One region of the Alcaligenes sp. SDU_A2 genome, then DNA from elsewhere that is predicted to be linked to it. Evidence: predicted binding sites of a transcription regulator. Region 1 holds the regulator's gene; each other region holds the start of a gene.

Region 1 (4,944 bases):
CATGCGCGCGTTGCAGATCGCCGACAGTCAGCGGGTTGCGTTGATCCGGCCAGGCCCACAGAATGACTTCGCGAGCCGGGCGGCTTAGATTGCGCGCCAGATGCGCGATAGTGGATTCGTCGACCACGCGCTGTCGGTTGCGGCGCATGATCGCTTGTACGAAACCGTGCAAAAGATAGGCAATAATAAGGGAGATGATGCCAACCACCGTCCACCAGAAAAAGGGATTGTATTGCTTGATCAGGGCCAGGTTCTGGATGCTCAGGGCTTGCAGGCCTGAATAGTCCAGGCCGCGCCCGAAGCTGATCAGACGATTGAGCAGGTCCCACCAGACGATGGCGACGGCGACGATGATCACGGTACAGAAAATGGTAGCCGTGGCGCCAAGCTTGAACAGAGTGTGGCGCAGCGTCTGGCTGTCACCCGGGGTAGGGATCTGGGCGTTGTCGGTTTTCATGGAAACGATTGTACCTATGCTTACGCGTCAGTCACTAGATTTGCGCCAGCAGCAAACGCTGGCTTTGACGCCGCAATTGCAACAGTCTATTAAAGTGCTGCAGCTGTCGGGAGCGGAACTGGAGCAGGAACTGACCCAGGCCTTGCTGGAAAACCCTTTGCTGGAGCGCATGGACGAGCAGGCGGATGTCGCTGCAGAGTCTTCCGACACGGTGTCGGAGGGCGCGGAGCCGTCGTGGGCGACGTTGGATTTTTCCAACTCTCGTCGCAGCGATGATGACGAGGATTGGTTGCCGGAGGCCTCGGTGTCCCAGGACCTGGGAGCTTACTTGCGCGGGCAGCTCGGTTTGTTGCGCCTGGCGTCACGTGATTTGGCTTTGGCTCAACTGTTGATCGACGAGCTCGATGACAACGGCTATCTGCCTTGTTCATTGGACGATATTTTGTCCTATCTGCCGGTCGAGCTGGAGGTGACCCTGCAAGAGCTGCGCTGCGCGTTGGCCAGAGTGCAGTCCCTGGAGCCGCCCGGCGTGGGCGCGCGTGATCTGGCCGAATGCCTGGAGCTGCAATTGATGCAGATGGCGGCTGGCCTGGACGCCGATCTGTTGCGCTGTGCCCGCCATCTTGTCTCCGAACATGTGCATAGCTTGGCCTCGCCCAGTCAACTGCGCCAGCGTGTGGCGGGTCGTTTTGCGGCGGATCTGGTTGAACGAGCCCATTATTTGATTCTGAAATTGGACCCCAAGCCGGGGCGCGCCTGGACGCAGAGCGTATCGGCCTATGTGGTGCCCGATGTTTTGTTGCGCCGGAGCGCCGGGCGCTGGCAGGCCGTGCTCAATCCATTGGCGATGCCGCGTTTGCGATTGGCCTCTTTGTCCGGGTATGAGTTGGATACGCATCCGGCCTTGCTGGCCGAACGCCAAAAGGCGCAGGGTCTGCTGCGCAGCGTCAATAGCCGCTTTGTGACGATCCTGCGCGTGGCGCAAGCCATCGTCGAGATTCAACAGGATTTTTTTACGCGCGGCGCAGCCGCTTTGCGGCCCATGCAATTGGCCGATCTGGCGGCCGAGCTGGACCTGCACGAGTCCACGATTTCGCGTGCCACCCGTCAGAAGTACCTGCAGACCCCACAGGGCGTCATGGAGCTGAAGCAGTTTTTCAGCGTGGGGTTGAGCAGTGCCGATGGTCGCAGTGATGCGTCGGCCTCGGCTGTGCGGGCCTTGATTGCCCAGATGATACGGAGCGAATCGCCGGCCCGGCCGCTGTCCGATCAGCAGATTACCGACCAATTGCAGGCGCAGGGTTTGAGCGTGGCACGACGCACCGTGGCCAAGTATCGCGAAGCCGAAGGCCTGGAAACGGCATCCCGCCGCAGGATGCGTGCCGCGGCGGGCGCGTAAGGCACGGCCTCCTGCCCCCGCGCGATCATTCGGTATGTTGCAGAATCGACGCGCTTTTTGTGCCTGCCCCACAGTGTGGTCTTGGGCTTCATAGGGCGGCGTGAGCAGGCCGGTAAATTAAATGAGAATGGCTCTTGATCTTTGCAGTATTCTTGATGATAATTGTTCTCATGTATATTTGCATATGTAATGCCATCACCGAGCGTCAAGTACAGGAAGCTGTGCAAGGCGGCGCTGCCAGCCTGGCGGACCTGCAAGGTCAGCTGGGGGTGGCGTCCTGCTGTGGGTGTTGCGCGGAAACGGCTCAGGATTACCTGCCTGGTGGGCGTTACGCCAATCAGGTCATGATTTCGGCCGCTGGGGCAACCCGTGTCGAAGACGCCGCCAACGACAACCTGATTGCCGAGCCTTCCTTCGAGCGTCTTGTCTGCCGCGCTTGAGGCGGCAGGTACCGCTACTTGAATCGACTCTCCCGCTCCCAGAGTGGGAATGAGTTTCGTTAGTCCTGCTATTAACCCAAATCTGCAACGGATCGGGTAGCCGGACGGGCGTGTTTTGTGTTTTCTCCCTTCTGTGCATGGTAGTCTTTGGTTTTCTATCCCCCAAAGCCTTGGGCTAGGTTTCGTGTGCGCGCCGAAACCAAGCCGGTCCCTTGCGAGGGCATCCGGCTTTTGCTGTGGCAAGCCCAGCCAGATTCACAGGAGAAGAACATGTTTGGCGATAAAGTGGTGGTTCAACATCTGAACAAGCAACTCAAGAACGAGCTGACGGCCATCAACCAGTATTTTCTGCATGCCCGCATGTTGAACCATTGGGGTTTCAACAAGCTGGGCAAGCACGAATACGACGAATCCATCGGCGAGATGAAGCACGCCGATATGCTGATCGAGCGCATTTTCATGCTCGATGGCCTGCCCAATCTGCAGGACATGCACAAGATCATGATCGGCGAAAACGTGCCGGAACTGCTGGGCTGTGATCTGAAGCTGGAAAAGGCCGCTCACCAGACCGTGGTCGAGGCGATCGAATATTGCGAGTCCGTGCGCGATTACGTGTCTCGTGACCTGTTCCTGAAGATCTTGGACGATACCGAAGAGCACATCGACTGGCTGGATACGCAGATCGACTTGATCGAGAAGATCGGGTTGCAAAATTACCTGCAATCCCAGATGGGCGAACACGGCGAATAAAGCGTCATCGTCGTTGCTCGAAATATAAAAGCCACTCCGTAGGAGTGGCTTTTTTGATGGGGCAGCGGCGTGCTTAAAACGCTTTGCTAGGGCAGCCGGGTACCCGACCCCAGGCGTTATTGGGGCCACAATACTTATTACGCGCCTCCCAGGAACAACTGGGGCGCTCGAAAAAGCCCTTGGCTCCGCACGCGTTCAGTTCCTGTTGTAACTGAGCTTGCCAGGCACCGCTGCTGGCTACTTGCACATCTTGTGGCGGTGCCGGAGGAGGTGGGGCGATATCCACGGGCTGTATGGGCTGCTGTCCGTTCAGATTTCCGACAGTGGCAATGCCTTGCAGTTCGCGGTTCTGCTCGGCCATGGCGATTTGTATGGCTTCTTCCAGTGAAATGGAGGTGGTGGCCAAGGCAATGGGCGGTTGTTCGCCTTCCAGGGATTCGGTATTGATTTCCCAGGCAACCGGAGTTGGTGCCGGTGGCACCCCCAGGCGGCCATCGGGCAGGGGCTGAGGCGGCTGCGCGGTAAAGGGCTTGCCGTCGGCGTCCAGGGTGGGCAAGTCGTTGGGATCGGCCTGCACTACGACCATGGACTTCTCGGGACCGTGCGCGATCAGCCAGTTTCCCAATTCCAGGCCGCCCCACACCGAGGCTCCTGCAGCCAGCAGCAAGACAGCAATGATAAAACGCCAGGGCATAGGCAATGTCTCGGTCTAGTCAGTGGGCAATCCGCAGCCGGATGCGTGAAAGTAGTTAAATGGAGCCGACATTGTAGCGAAATGTCGGCTCTGCTCTTGTGACAGAATTAGACTGCGTCCCCGAAAACGTGTCCGCCATGCTCGCGCAGGGCGTGGAATTCGATGCCGGGGTTCAGCTCCTGGGCTACGCGCAGCTGTGCCGGCGATGTGGCCAGAAAGGCGGTGGCGTCGACCACGTCGTAGGCAATGTTGCCAGCGTTGGTTTCGATGAATTTCTTCATGTCCTTGGGGTCTTTGGCCGTGACCCAACGCGCCATGTTAAAGCGGCTGGACGATAAACGCGCGTCCACGCCGTATTCTGTCTTGAGCCGGTGGGCCACGACTTCAAACTGCAGCTGTCCCACGGCACCCAGCAGCATCATGCCACCGGCCATGTGCGGACGGAAAACCTGGATCGCGCCTTCTTCGCCCAGTTGGGTCAGGCCGGTGCGCAACTGCTTGGTGCGCAAGGGATCTTTGACCTCAATGGATTGGAACAATTCGGGCGCAAAGAACGGCAGGCCGGTAAATTGCAGGTTTTCGCCTTCGGTCAGCACGTCGCCCAGTTGCAGCACGCCGTGGTTGGGTACGCCGATGATGTCGCCGGCAAAGGCATCGTCCAGCAGTTCGCGTCGTTGGGAAAGAAAGGACACCACGTTGTTGGGGCGAATTTCCTTGCCGGTTCGGGACACTTTGAGCTTCATTCCACGCTTGAAGTGGCCGGAGCTGACCCGTACAAATGCTACGCGGTCGCGGTGCGCCGGGTCCATATTGGCTTGCACTTTGAAGACCACGCCGCTGAACTTGGGCTCGTCGGGTTGCACTTCGCGTTGCAGCGCCGTGCGGGGACCAGGGGCCGGGGCCAATTCCACCAGGGCGTCCAGCACCTCCTGTACGCCGAAGTTGTTGATGGCCGAACCGAAGAATACGGGCGTCTGGCGACCTTCCAGGAACGCCTGGTGGTCGAAAGCGGGCGCGGCTTCGGAAATCAGTTCAATTTCTTCGTGAGCCTTTTCAAAGGCTTCGCCAAAGCGCTGGGCAATGACCGGGTTGTCCAGGCCTGGAATCAGTTCGTCGTCATCGCCGTGGCGTTCCTGGCCTGGCTTGAAGACGCGCATATGGTTCTGGCGCAGGTTGAATACGCCGCCAAAGCGACGCGCCATGC
Region 2 (4,944 bases), 1.0 Mb from region 1:
CAGGCCGCCCCAGCCAGGCCTCCATTGCCGGATTCACCGTTTCGACCCGCTCCTGCGCATCGACCGCCACGACGCCATCGCGCAACTGAGCCAGAATCGTATTTAATCGCTCCCGACGTGCCGATTCAGCACGCGCCACCCTGGCCAGCTCAATCGCCCCTTCCAGAGCCTCGCACACAGCGCCCTGGGAATAAAGCAGGACACCGTCCATGCCACTGTCCCGCGCCAGATCCACCACCAACCCCGGTGCCAGCACACGCTGCACGCCAAGGCTGCGCAACTCCTGAACACAGCGACGCGCATCGCTTTGGCTACGATAGGCACGCAAATACACCGGCAAACCAAAACGCTCGATAAATGCCTGTAACTCGGGCGGCGGATCGCCATACGTAACGACGGCCATGCTCTGCACGGACGGGGCTGACTGAGCCAAGCCGCGCAAAATATCGAACCCGCCCGGACGCACCAGCACCACCGGCACATCCAGATGTTCACGCAGATAATGGCCATTCGAACCGGCAGACACCAATACATCCAGCTCGCCCAAGCGACGCATGGCCTGAATCATGTCCACCGCCTCGCCATAGGCTTTGTCCACGATCAAGATTTCAGCCTGATCGCGGTACAAGGGCACCAATTCCTCTAGCAGAGAGCGCAAACCGTGCAGGCCGACCGCGACCACACGCAACCGAGGCGAATCTTGCGATACCACAGACATCAAAGCCTCCACAGCCCAAAAACGAAACAGTGTTTCAGATATAGTTTCAATAATGAAACATGATTGAAGATGAATCAAGCGCATGTCCACGCCCCGCCCTTCCTCAAAACCCTGTGCAGCCACGCCCCGGCACACTGATCGGACAGCCTTTAAAATCTGGCACGTTGTTTGCTTAATTTTTTTCAGCATGGCAGCCAGGCCCTGCGCCCTGCCCCACCTTTCTTGATACGGAGCAATCATGAGCCACCACGACACGACATCGGCCGGCAGCCGTTTTCGCCAGGCCCTGCGCGACGAACAACCTTTGCAAATCATCGGCGCGATCAACGCCAACCACGCCTTGCTGGCCCAGCGCGCCGGCTACCGGGCCATCTACCTGTCCGGCGGCGGCGTGGCCGCCGGCTCCCTGGGCTTGCCCGATCTGGGCATCAATACCCTGGACGATGTGCTGACCGATATACGCCGCATCACCGACGTGTGCGAACTGCCGCTGCTGGTCGATATAGACACCGGCTTTGGCGCATCGGCATTCAACATCGCCCGCACGATCAAAAGCCTGATCAAATTCGGGGCCGCCGCCTGCCACATCGAGGATCAAGTCGGTGCCAAGCGCTGCGGCCATCGCCCCGGCAAGGAAATCGTCAGCGCCGGCGAAATGGTGGACCGCGTCAAGGCGGCGGTAGACGCACGGACCGACCCGGACTTTTTCATCATGGCCCGCACCGACGCGATTGCCGTGGAAGGCGTGGATGCCGCCTTGGAGCGCGCGCAGGCCTGCGTGCAAGCCGGCGCCGACGGCATTTTCGCCGAAGCCTGCTATGACCTGGACACCTACCGCCGCTTTACCCAGACTCTGAACGTGCCCGTGCTGGCCAACATTACCGAGTTTGGCAAGACGCCGTTGTTCACCGTGCAAGAACTGGCTTCGGCTCAGGTGGCGATGGTGCTCTACCCGCTGTCGGCCTTCCGTGCCATGAATAAGGCCGCCGAAACCGTGTATCAGGCCATCCGCCGCGATGGTCATCAGAAAAATGTGGTGGACTTGATGCAGACCCGTGAAGAGCTATACGATCGCATCGGCTACCATGACTACGAACAACGGCTGGACGCTCTGTTCCAGAAAAACAAGAAATCCTGAGTCCGGCCCGCTCCCGGCACGGAGCCAGCCAGACCCGCCGCTTATCCAGGCGCACGGCCACACCGTGTGCCCACCAACCAGGAGACCCGCATGAGCAGCACCGAGAACACCCCCGCCGCCGGCTTCAAACCCAAGAAATCCGTCGCCCTGTCGGGCGTGGTGGCCGGCAACACCGCCCTTTGCACCGTTGGCCGCAGCGGCAACGACCTGCACTACCGTGGTTACGACATTCTGGATCTGGCGCAGGCCTGCGAATTTGAAGAAGTGGCCCACCTGCTGATCCACGGAAAACTGCCCAACCGCGACGAACTGCGTGCCTACAAGCAAAAGCTCAAGCGCCTGCGCGGCTTGCCTCTGGCCGTACAAAGCGCGCTGGAAACTCTGCCCGCGCACAGCCACCCCATGGACGTCATGCGTACCGCCGTCTCGGTATTGGGCTGCGTGCTGCCCGAAAAGGACGATCACAATCTGCCCGACGCGCGCGACATCGCCGACCGGCTGATGGCCTGCCTGGGCTCGGCCCTGCTGTACTGGTATCACTACAGCCACAATGGCGAGATGATCGACGTGCAGACCGACGACGACAGCATAGGCGCGCACTTTCTGCACCTGCTGCACGGCGAAAAACCGTCGGCCCAGTGGGAACGCGCCATGCATACCTCGCTGAATCTGTACGCCGAGCACGAGTTCAATGCCTCTACATTCACCAGCCGGGTCATTGCTGGCACGGGTTCGGACTTTTATTCGGCCATCGCCGGTGCCATAGGCGCGCTGCGCGGCCCCAAGCACGGCGGTGCCAACGAAGTGGCCTTTGAAATCCAGAAGCGCTACGACACACCCGATCAGGCCGAACAGGACATACGCCAGCGCGTGGAAAACAAAGAAGTCATCATCGGCTTCGGCCATCCCGTCTACACAGTCTCGGACCCTCGCAACGAAGTCATTAAATCCGTTGCCAAAGAGCTGGCCGAACAGGACGGCAACACGCGCATGTACGACATTGCCGAACGTCTGGAAACCGTCATGTGGGACGTCAAAAAAATGTTCCCCAATCTGGACTGGTTCTCGGCCGTGTCCTACCACACGATGGGCGTGCCAACGGCCATGTTCACCCCGCTGTTCGTCATAGCGCGCACCGCCGGCTGGGCGGCGCACATCATCGAACAACGCATCGACAACAAAATCATTCGCCCTACGGCCAACTATGTAGGACCGGAAAACCAGGCCTTTGTCCCCCTGGATCAGCGCCCCTAAGCACCGGTACGCATGCGCCTGCCCAGCCCGGCATGCGCTATCATGCATCCGTAATTTGATGCACAGCCCCGCAGCCTTCGGCCTGCGGGGCCGATTTTTCCGGTGACCTCGATGTTCTCTGATTTTGTCCACTACGCGCTGCCCCTGGCCGCCACCCTGATGCTGGCCTGCGCCCTGACCGCCTTGGCCAGCGGCGCTTATTTGCTGCTGTTTAATCTGCGCAGCACCCACCAGGCGCTACGCCACCCCTACCTGGACCAGCACCCCTGGAGCCGTCTACCGATCACACTGAAGGCCGGAATCTTGCTGGACTACTTTCTGCGCCTGAACTTTCCATCCCGCCACAGCGGCGTGTTCGGCAACGCCAACCGCCTGCTGGCGCACGTACAGCGCGACCAGGTGCCTATGGGCATCAAATGGCCGCTCATGGGACTGTGGGGCGGTTGTTTCATCGGACTGGTCTGCATGCTGGCGCTATGGGTGCTGATCGCGCTGCAGCCGGCTGCCACCTGAAAGGAATACGTCTATGAATCTGAACATACAGCACGATCCCCACGCCCGGCAGTTCTTCTGCACGGTCGATGCGCTGCGCTGCGTCATCGACTACGAACTGAATGGCACTGTCATGAGCATCACGCATACCGGAGTGCCTGCGGCGCTGGAAGGCCGCGGCATCGCCGGCCAGTTGACCCGTTACGCGCTGGAAACCGCCAAAAAGCAACACTGGACGGTACGGCCTTTATGCAGCTATGCCGCCGTCTACATCCGGCGTCACCCCGAATACGCCGACCTGCTGGCCTGATTCAGCTTTCTGCAAGTCTTATATAAGATATAAGACCCTTGCCTCACTTCCCGCTTCAAATTACAATCGGGACACTATTCGATTTTCCCGAATTCCATTTCAACCCTCACCGATAGGCCCTGCACCATGCTGGACTCTTACCGCGAACACGTTGCCGAGCGCGCCGCGCTGGGCATTCCTCCGCTGCCTCTGTCGGCTCAGCAAACTGCCGACCTGATCGAGCTCATCAAGAACCCGCCTGCCGGCGAAGAAGCATTCCTGCTCGACCTGCTGACGCACCGCGTCCCCGCCGGCGTGGACGACGCCGCCAAGGTCAAGGCCTCTTACCTGGCCGCCGTGGCGCTGGGCACCGAGACCTGTGCCCTGATCAGCCGCGAACGCGCCACCGAATTGCTGGGCACCATGCTGGGCGGCTACAACATCAGCCCACTGATCGAGCTGCTGGATCAACCCGGCCTGGGTCAGATCGCCGCCAACGGCCTCAAGAACACCCTGCTCATGTTCGACTCCTTCCACGATGTGCAGGAAAAAGCCGAAAAGGGCAATGCCTACGCCAAGGAAGTGATGCAGAGCTGGGCCGACGGCGAATGGTTCACCAGCCGCCCCGAAGTCCCCGAAAGCATGACCATCACGGTCTTCAAAGTTACCGGCGAAACCAATACCGACGACCTCTCGCCTGCCCCCGACGCCTGGAGCCGCCCCGACATTCCGCTGCATGCCCTGGCCATGCTCAAGAATCCGCGTCCCGGCATCACCCCCGAAGAACCCGGCAAAAAAGGCCCGGTCGCCTTCATCGAGTCGCTCAAGGAAAAAGGCAATCTGGTGGCCTACGTCGGCGACGTGGTGGGTACCGGCTCGTCGCGCAAGTCCGCCACCAACTCGGTGTTGTGGTTTACGGGCGAAGACATCCCTTACGTCCCTAACAAGCGCTTCGGCGGCGTGTGCCTGGGCAGCAAGATTGCTCCCATCTTCTACAACACCATGGAAGATGCCGGTGCCCTGCCTATCGAGCTGGATGTCTCGCAAATGGAA
Region 3 (4,944 bases), 1.0 Mb from region 1:
GGTGGTGGAAACAATGGCGGCGGCGGGAACGATAATGGCGGCGGCGACAACGGCGGCGGCGATACAGGTGGCAACCATTCGCTGACACAGAATGCCCTAGGGAATCTGGGGCAGGCAGTGGACAATGTCATCCCCCTGAATCTGGAAAAAACCGGCTCTCAACTAGGCCAGACCCTGGATAATGCACTGGCTCCCGTCACCGGCATCGTGACCGATACGACCCGCACTGTCGGTACCATTACCGGACTGGGCACGCCCGTCAACAGCGTGACCCAACAGCTCGGTGGCGTGGTAACGGGTCTGGGTGGCGAACTGAGCCAAAGCGGCCTACCCCTGAATCTGGGCGTAGGCGCAGGCGGGCTGCTCAGCCATCTAGGCCAAGCGGTCGGATCGGCTGGCGGACTGCTGGTGAACGACCCTAACAATGCCAATCCACTGGGCAATACACTGACCCACGCAACTAAAGGCGTCGAAGTGCTGACCGGTGCCCTGCTGGGCGAAGGCAGCCTGTTGCACCCGTTGACCTCGCAGCTTGGTCTGGGCGGCATCTTGCTGGCCGACTCCGGCACGCCCATACTGCAACCCGCGTTGGGCAACACCGGCCAGGCCGTCGACAACCTGATTCCTCTGGGTTTGAACCCCGTTCTGGGCGATGTAGGCGCTGCCTTGGATAATACTGTCGCGCCTGTCGCGGCCACGGTCACCCAAATCACTCAGCAAGTGGGCGACGGCCTGGGAGTCGGCCAACCCATACATGCCTTGCTGGGCGGGGTCGGCAGTGTACTCAATCAGGCAGGAGGCTCCCTGGACTCGGCCGCGCCGCTAGGGTTGGGAGGTACGGTCGGCCACCTGGGCGACGCCGTCGCATCCATCGGAGGCCTGCTACACGCTACTCCGGAAAACAGCAATCCACTGGGCAATGTCTTGAACAGTACAACGCAGGCCGTCGCATCCCTTACCGGCGGGCTAGGCGGCGCTGAAGGCGGTTTATTGGCACCGGCCACCGGTCTGGTCGGCGGATTGACCGGCGGGCTGGCGGGCGGCGATGCCAACGGCGGACTGCTCGCTCCCGTCACCAATCTGGTCGGTGGACTGACCGGTGGGCTGGCGGGCGGCGATGCCAACGGCGGGCTGCTCTCTCCCGTCACCAATCTGGTCGGTGGACTGACCGGTGGGCTGGCGGGCGGCGATGCCAACGGCGGACTGCTCGCTCCCGTCACCAATCTGGTCGGTGGACTGACCGGTGGGCTGGCTTTGGGAGGAAATACGCAGGCAGGCGCACCAGGAAACGGCGGTTTACTGGCTCCTGTAACTGGTCTGGTGGGCGGCCTGATTGGCGGAGTCAATGTACAAGCATCGGTCAATGCGAACGCGGCTACAAGTGACGGCCAATCCACTGCGGCCAGCGGCGGTCTGCTTGCTCCGGTCAGCGGCCTGCTGGGCGGCTTGCTCGGAGGTGGTTTGAAATGATGAACAAGATCATGAATCCCGTTTCCCGGCCTGTCAGCTACCAAACCAACGCAGGTCCAGCGGCCCGAAGCAACTGGACGACCGGCCCGGAAGATCGCGCCATGCTGTCAGAAAAAATGTTATTGGACCTGAGCAAAATGCTTGGACGCCAGTTCACCGTCTACGCCGAAGCCCTGAAAGCCAGCTTGGCTGAAGAAGCCGGCATGCCGTTGAACGATTTCAAAGCGTTGGAATACATCATGGAGTTCGACGCTTTGCCCACCGGACAGTTGGCTCAACTGATGGACCTGAGCGCCAGCGGCATTAGTGCGCTGATCGGCAGGCTGGAGAAGAAGGGGTACATCACGCGCGGCCGCCATCCCTTAGACAAACGCATCATTGCTTTGCATCCGGTTATAGAACGCTGCCGTGATGTACTGGCGATCAAAGAGCGTGCCATCAACCAGGCCATCAATACAGCCGCGAATCAAAACCCGGCTCAACTGATTGCCATGTACGACTTTCTGGTCGACAGCATGAGTACATTTCGCCAAAACACACGTGCATGGCTCGATGCCAAAGCACTTGTTCCACGCACAAACTAAAGAACGTCATCACTAGACACTCTCTCAAGGACCGCTACCTCCAACAGCGGTCCTTTTTTGTTACGTAACACTGCAATCCAAAAATGGGCACAAGCCGTAACACGCGCTGCGTTCTGAATAAGCACCACTCCCTAACACCTTGATTCTGCTGATCTTATGCCTGAAAAACATTGGCACGGTAATTGCTTATTCAAAACCAACCGAATACCCAGATCATGGATTGGAGTAAGTAATGAACAACACAGACAGCAGAACATCTATTTTTCGCCTGACTCTTCTAGCAGCGCTGATCGCCAGCTCCTTGACCTTGAGCGCTTGTGGCAGTCTGCGTGGCGGTGGAGAAAACGCACTTACCGCAGGTGACACCGTACCTACTCAGCCTGACCCGAACGACACCAACGGCACTGGCGGCAGCAGTGGCGGTGACAACGGTGGTGGGGATAACGGCGGCGGCGACAACGGAGGCGGTGATAACGGCGGTGGGGATAACGGCGGCGGCGACAACGGAGGCGGTGATAACGGCGGTGGGGATAACGGTGGCGGCGACAACGGCGGCGGCGATAATGGCGGTGGGGATAACGGTGGCGGCGACAACGGCGGCGGCGATAATGGCGGTGGGGATAACGGTGGCGGCGACAACGGCGGCGGCGATAATGGCGGTGGGGATAACGGTGGCGGCGACAACGGCGGCGGCGATAATGGCGGTGGGGATAACGGCGGCGGCGATAATGGCGGCGGCCAGCCGCCCATTTCTACGTCCGGCCCTCTAAAAACCACCTTGGGGAATGTTGGTAACGCCGTCGATAATGTCTTGCCACTAGATTTGCAAGAAACAGGTGGAAAACTGGGGCAAGCTCTGGACACAGTGGTGGAGCCCGTCGTCGATACGGCCACCGGATTAACACAACAGCTTGGCAACACTACCGGTTTAGGCGAACCCATCAATGGCTTGCTTAACCAGACCGGCGGCGTTGTCGCCAACCTGGGCGAGCAGCTTGGCAAATCCAATCTTCCGCTAAACCTAGGACAAGGCGTGGGCGGCCTGTTGACAGGCCTGGGTAATGCCGTCGGCAGTGCCGGCGGTTTGCTGCATGCCCATTCCAACAACCCAGCCCCCTTGACCGCTGTACTGGGCAATGCCAGTGGCGGGGTCGTCGCCCTAACGGACTCCCTACTTGGTAAAGGTAGCCTACTGTATCCACTAACAGGACCACTAGGCCTAGGCGGTCTGCTGAACAGCGGCGAAGCTGCTCCCATTCTGGAACCTGCCCTGGCCAACGCAGGCTTGGCCGTCGACAATCTGATACCCCTGGGACTAAGCCCGATTCTTGGTAAGACCGGCGAAAGCTTGGATGTCGTTGTTGCCCCCCTGGGTGCCACGGTCAGCCAAGTGACTCAACAGGTAGGCGACGGCCTGGGGGTAGGCCAGCCCATCGACGCGTTGCTCGGCGGCGTCGGTTCGGTCTTGAACCAAACCGGCACGGCACTAGACAGTACCGCCGGACTGGGTCTGGGCGGGCTGTTAAGTGGGCTGGGCGACACCGTCGCCAGCGCTGGAGGGCTACTGCACGCAACACAAGACAACCCCAACCCTTTAGGCACAACACTTAACCACGCCACCGGCGCAGTAGCATCGCTGACCGCAGGGCTAGGTGGTGGCGATGCCAACGGCGGATTGCTCGCTCCCGTCACCAATCTGGTCGGCGGATTGACCGGCTCGTCGCCCCAAGCATCTGGCACGCCATCGACGAACACAGAGGGTTTGCTGGCTCCCGTAACAGGGCTGCTCGGTGGCTTACTAGGCGGGGCACCACGTTAAAACAGGGAAACTGCGCATGCCGGATAAACGTCCCGACCCGCCTGTTTTGTCCGGCCTGCGCACAGGGGACGATGTCCTTTCAGAATCCATGCGCACGGATCTGGCCCGCATGATGGGACGTCAATTGGATATCTATGCCGAAGCAGGCAAACACAGTTTAGCCGAGCGGGTTGGATTGTCCCTGAATGAGTACAAAGCGCTGGAGTTTATTCTGGAGTTTGACCGTCTATCTTCTGGACAACTGGCGCAATTGCTCGATTTGAGTGCCAGCGGAACCAGCGCCCTGATCAGCCGACTGGTACGGGCGGGCTATGTGCAACGCAGTCGCCACCCGCTGGACAAACGTATGGTGGCGCTATCCGCTCAGCCGGAACGCTGCGGCATTGTTCTTGCCAGCATCGCTGAACCGAGCAGCCACACTATCTTGAGCACAGCTGGCCACAACCCAGCCCGACTGATTGCTGTCTACGACTTTCTCTTTAACAGCATTATTGGTTTGCGAGCCTGCGCACTACAACGGTTAAAACAAAAAACACCATAACGCCGCAGCACTTTCTTGCTGTTTTGCCCGCCAGCGTCCCTGGCGGGCTTTTTTTTTTCTTTATCGATGCTCAAAGCATGGCGAACGAACCATACGTTATCAGGATCTACAACAAACCAAAGCCGTGCTCTTTTTTACCGTTCAACAGGGTTGCCATCAGCAACCCAGACCGCCTACCCAGCCAAACCCTCCCATGCTACAAAAGACACTGGCCGCAATCGCCGGCTGCTTTGTCGCACAATCCAGTAAGGAACTGTCCATGAAACTCTCGGTACTGACCGTTGCTCTGCGCCTGCGTCACCTGACCGGTGCCGCCCTGTTGTCCTGCTCGTTGGCAGCCTATGCCCTGCCCGCTGGCCTGGCTCAAGGCCCTGCGGTCGAAGGCGTAACGCAATATACCCTGGACAATGGGCTACGCATCGTACTGGCCCCCGACGACTCCAAGCCGACCACCACTGTCAACATGACCTACCTGGTCGGCTCACGCCACGAAAACTACGGCCAGACCGGCATGGCTCACCTGCTGGAAC

The links. The regulator sigma-54, encoded in region 1, starts transcription at its own class of promoters, with help from an activator protein. The targets are predictions, from matches to a motif close to TGGCANGNAANCTGCTTT.
Region 2: the regulator sigma-54 is predicted to act here: its motif matches at 876-893, upstream of prpB (methylisocitrate lyase).
Region 3: the regulator sigma-54 is predicted to act here: its motif matches at 2,226-2,243, upstream of AADW57_RS05200 (collagen-like triple helix repeat-containing protein).

The regions. Positions count from the first base shown of each region.
Region 1 is NZ_CP151273.1:104,264-109,207, reverse strand. It holds gene AADW57_RS00530 (hypothetical protein) at 1-457, opposite strand, end outside; gene rpoN (RNA polymerase factor sigma-54) at 474-1,856, shown strand; gene AADW57_RS00520 ((2Fe-2S)-binding protein) at 2,009-2,296, shown strand; gene bfr (bacterioferritin) at 2,567-3,046, shown strand; gene AADW57_RS00510 (hypothetical protein) at 3,120-3,740, opposite strand; gene AADW57_RS00505 (peptide chain release factor 3) at 3,848-4,944, opposite strand, start outside.
Region 2 is NZ_CP151273.1:2,722,398-2,727,341, forward strand. It holds gene prpR (propionate catabolism operon regulatory protein PrpR) at 1-718, opposite strand, end outside; gene prpB (methylisocitrate lyase) at 957-1,856, shown strand; gene prpC (bifunctional 2-methylcitrate synthase/citrate synthase) at 1,947-3,110, shown strand; gene AADW57_RS12540 (hypothetical protein) at 3,222-3,623, shown strand; gene AADW57_RS12545 (GNAT family N-acetyltransferase) at 3,637-3,912, shown strand; gene acnB (bifunctional aconitate hydratase 2/2-methylisocitrate dehydratase) at 4,039-4,944, shown strand, end outside.
Region 3 is NZ_CP151273.1:1,121,513-1,126,456, reverse strand. It holds gene AADW57_RS05210 (collagen-like triple helix repeat-containing protein) at 1-1,470, shown strand, start outside; gene AADW57_RS05205 (MarR family winged helix-turn-helix transcriptional regulator) at 1,467-2,054, shown strand; gene AADW57_RS05200 (collagen-like triple helix repeat-containing protein) at 2,287-3,873, shown strand; gene AADW57_RS05195 (MarR family winged helix-turn-helix transcriptional regulator) at 3,890-4,414, shown strand; gene AADW57_RS05190 (M16 family metallopeptidase) at 4,674-4,944, shown strand, end outside.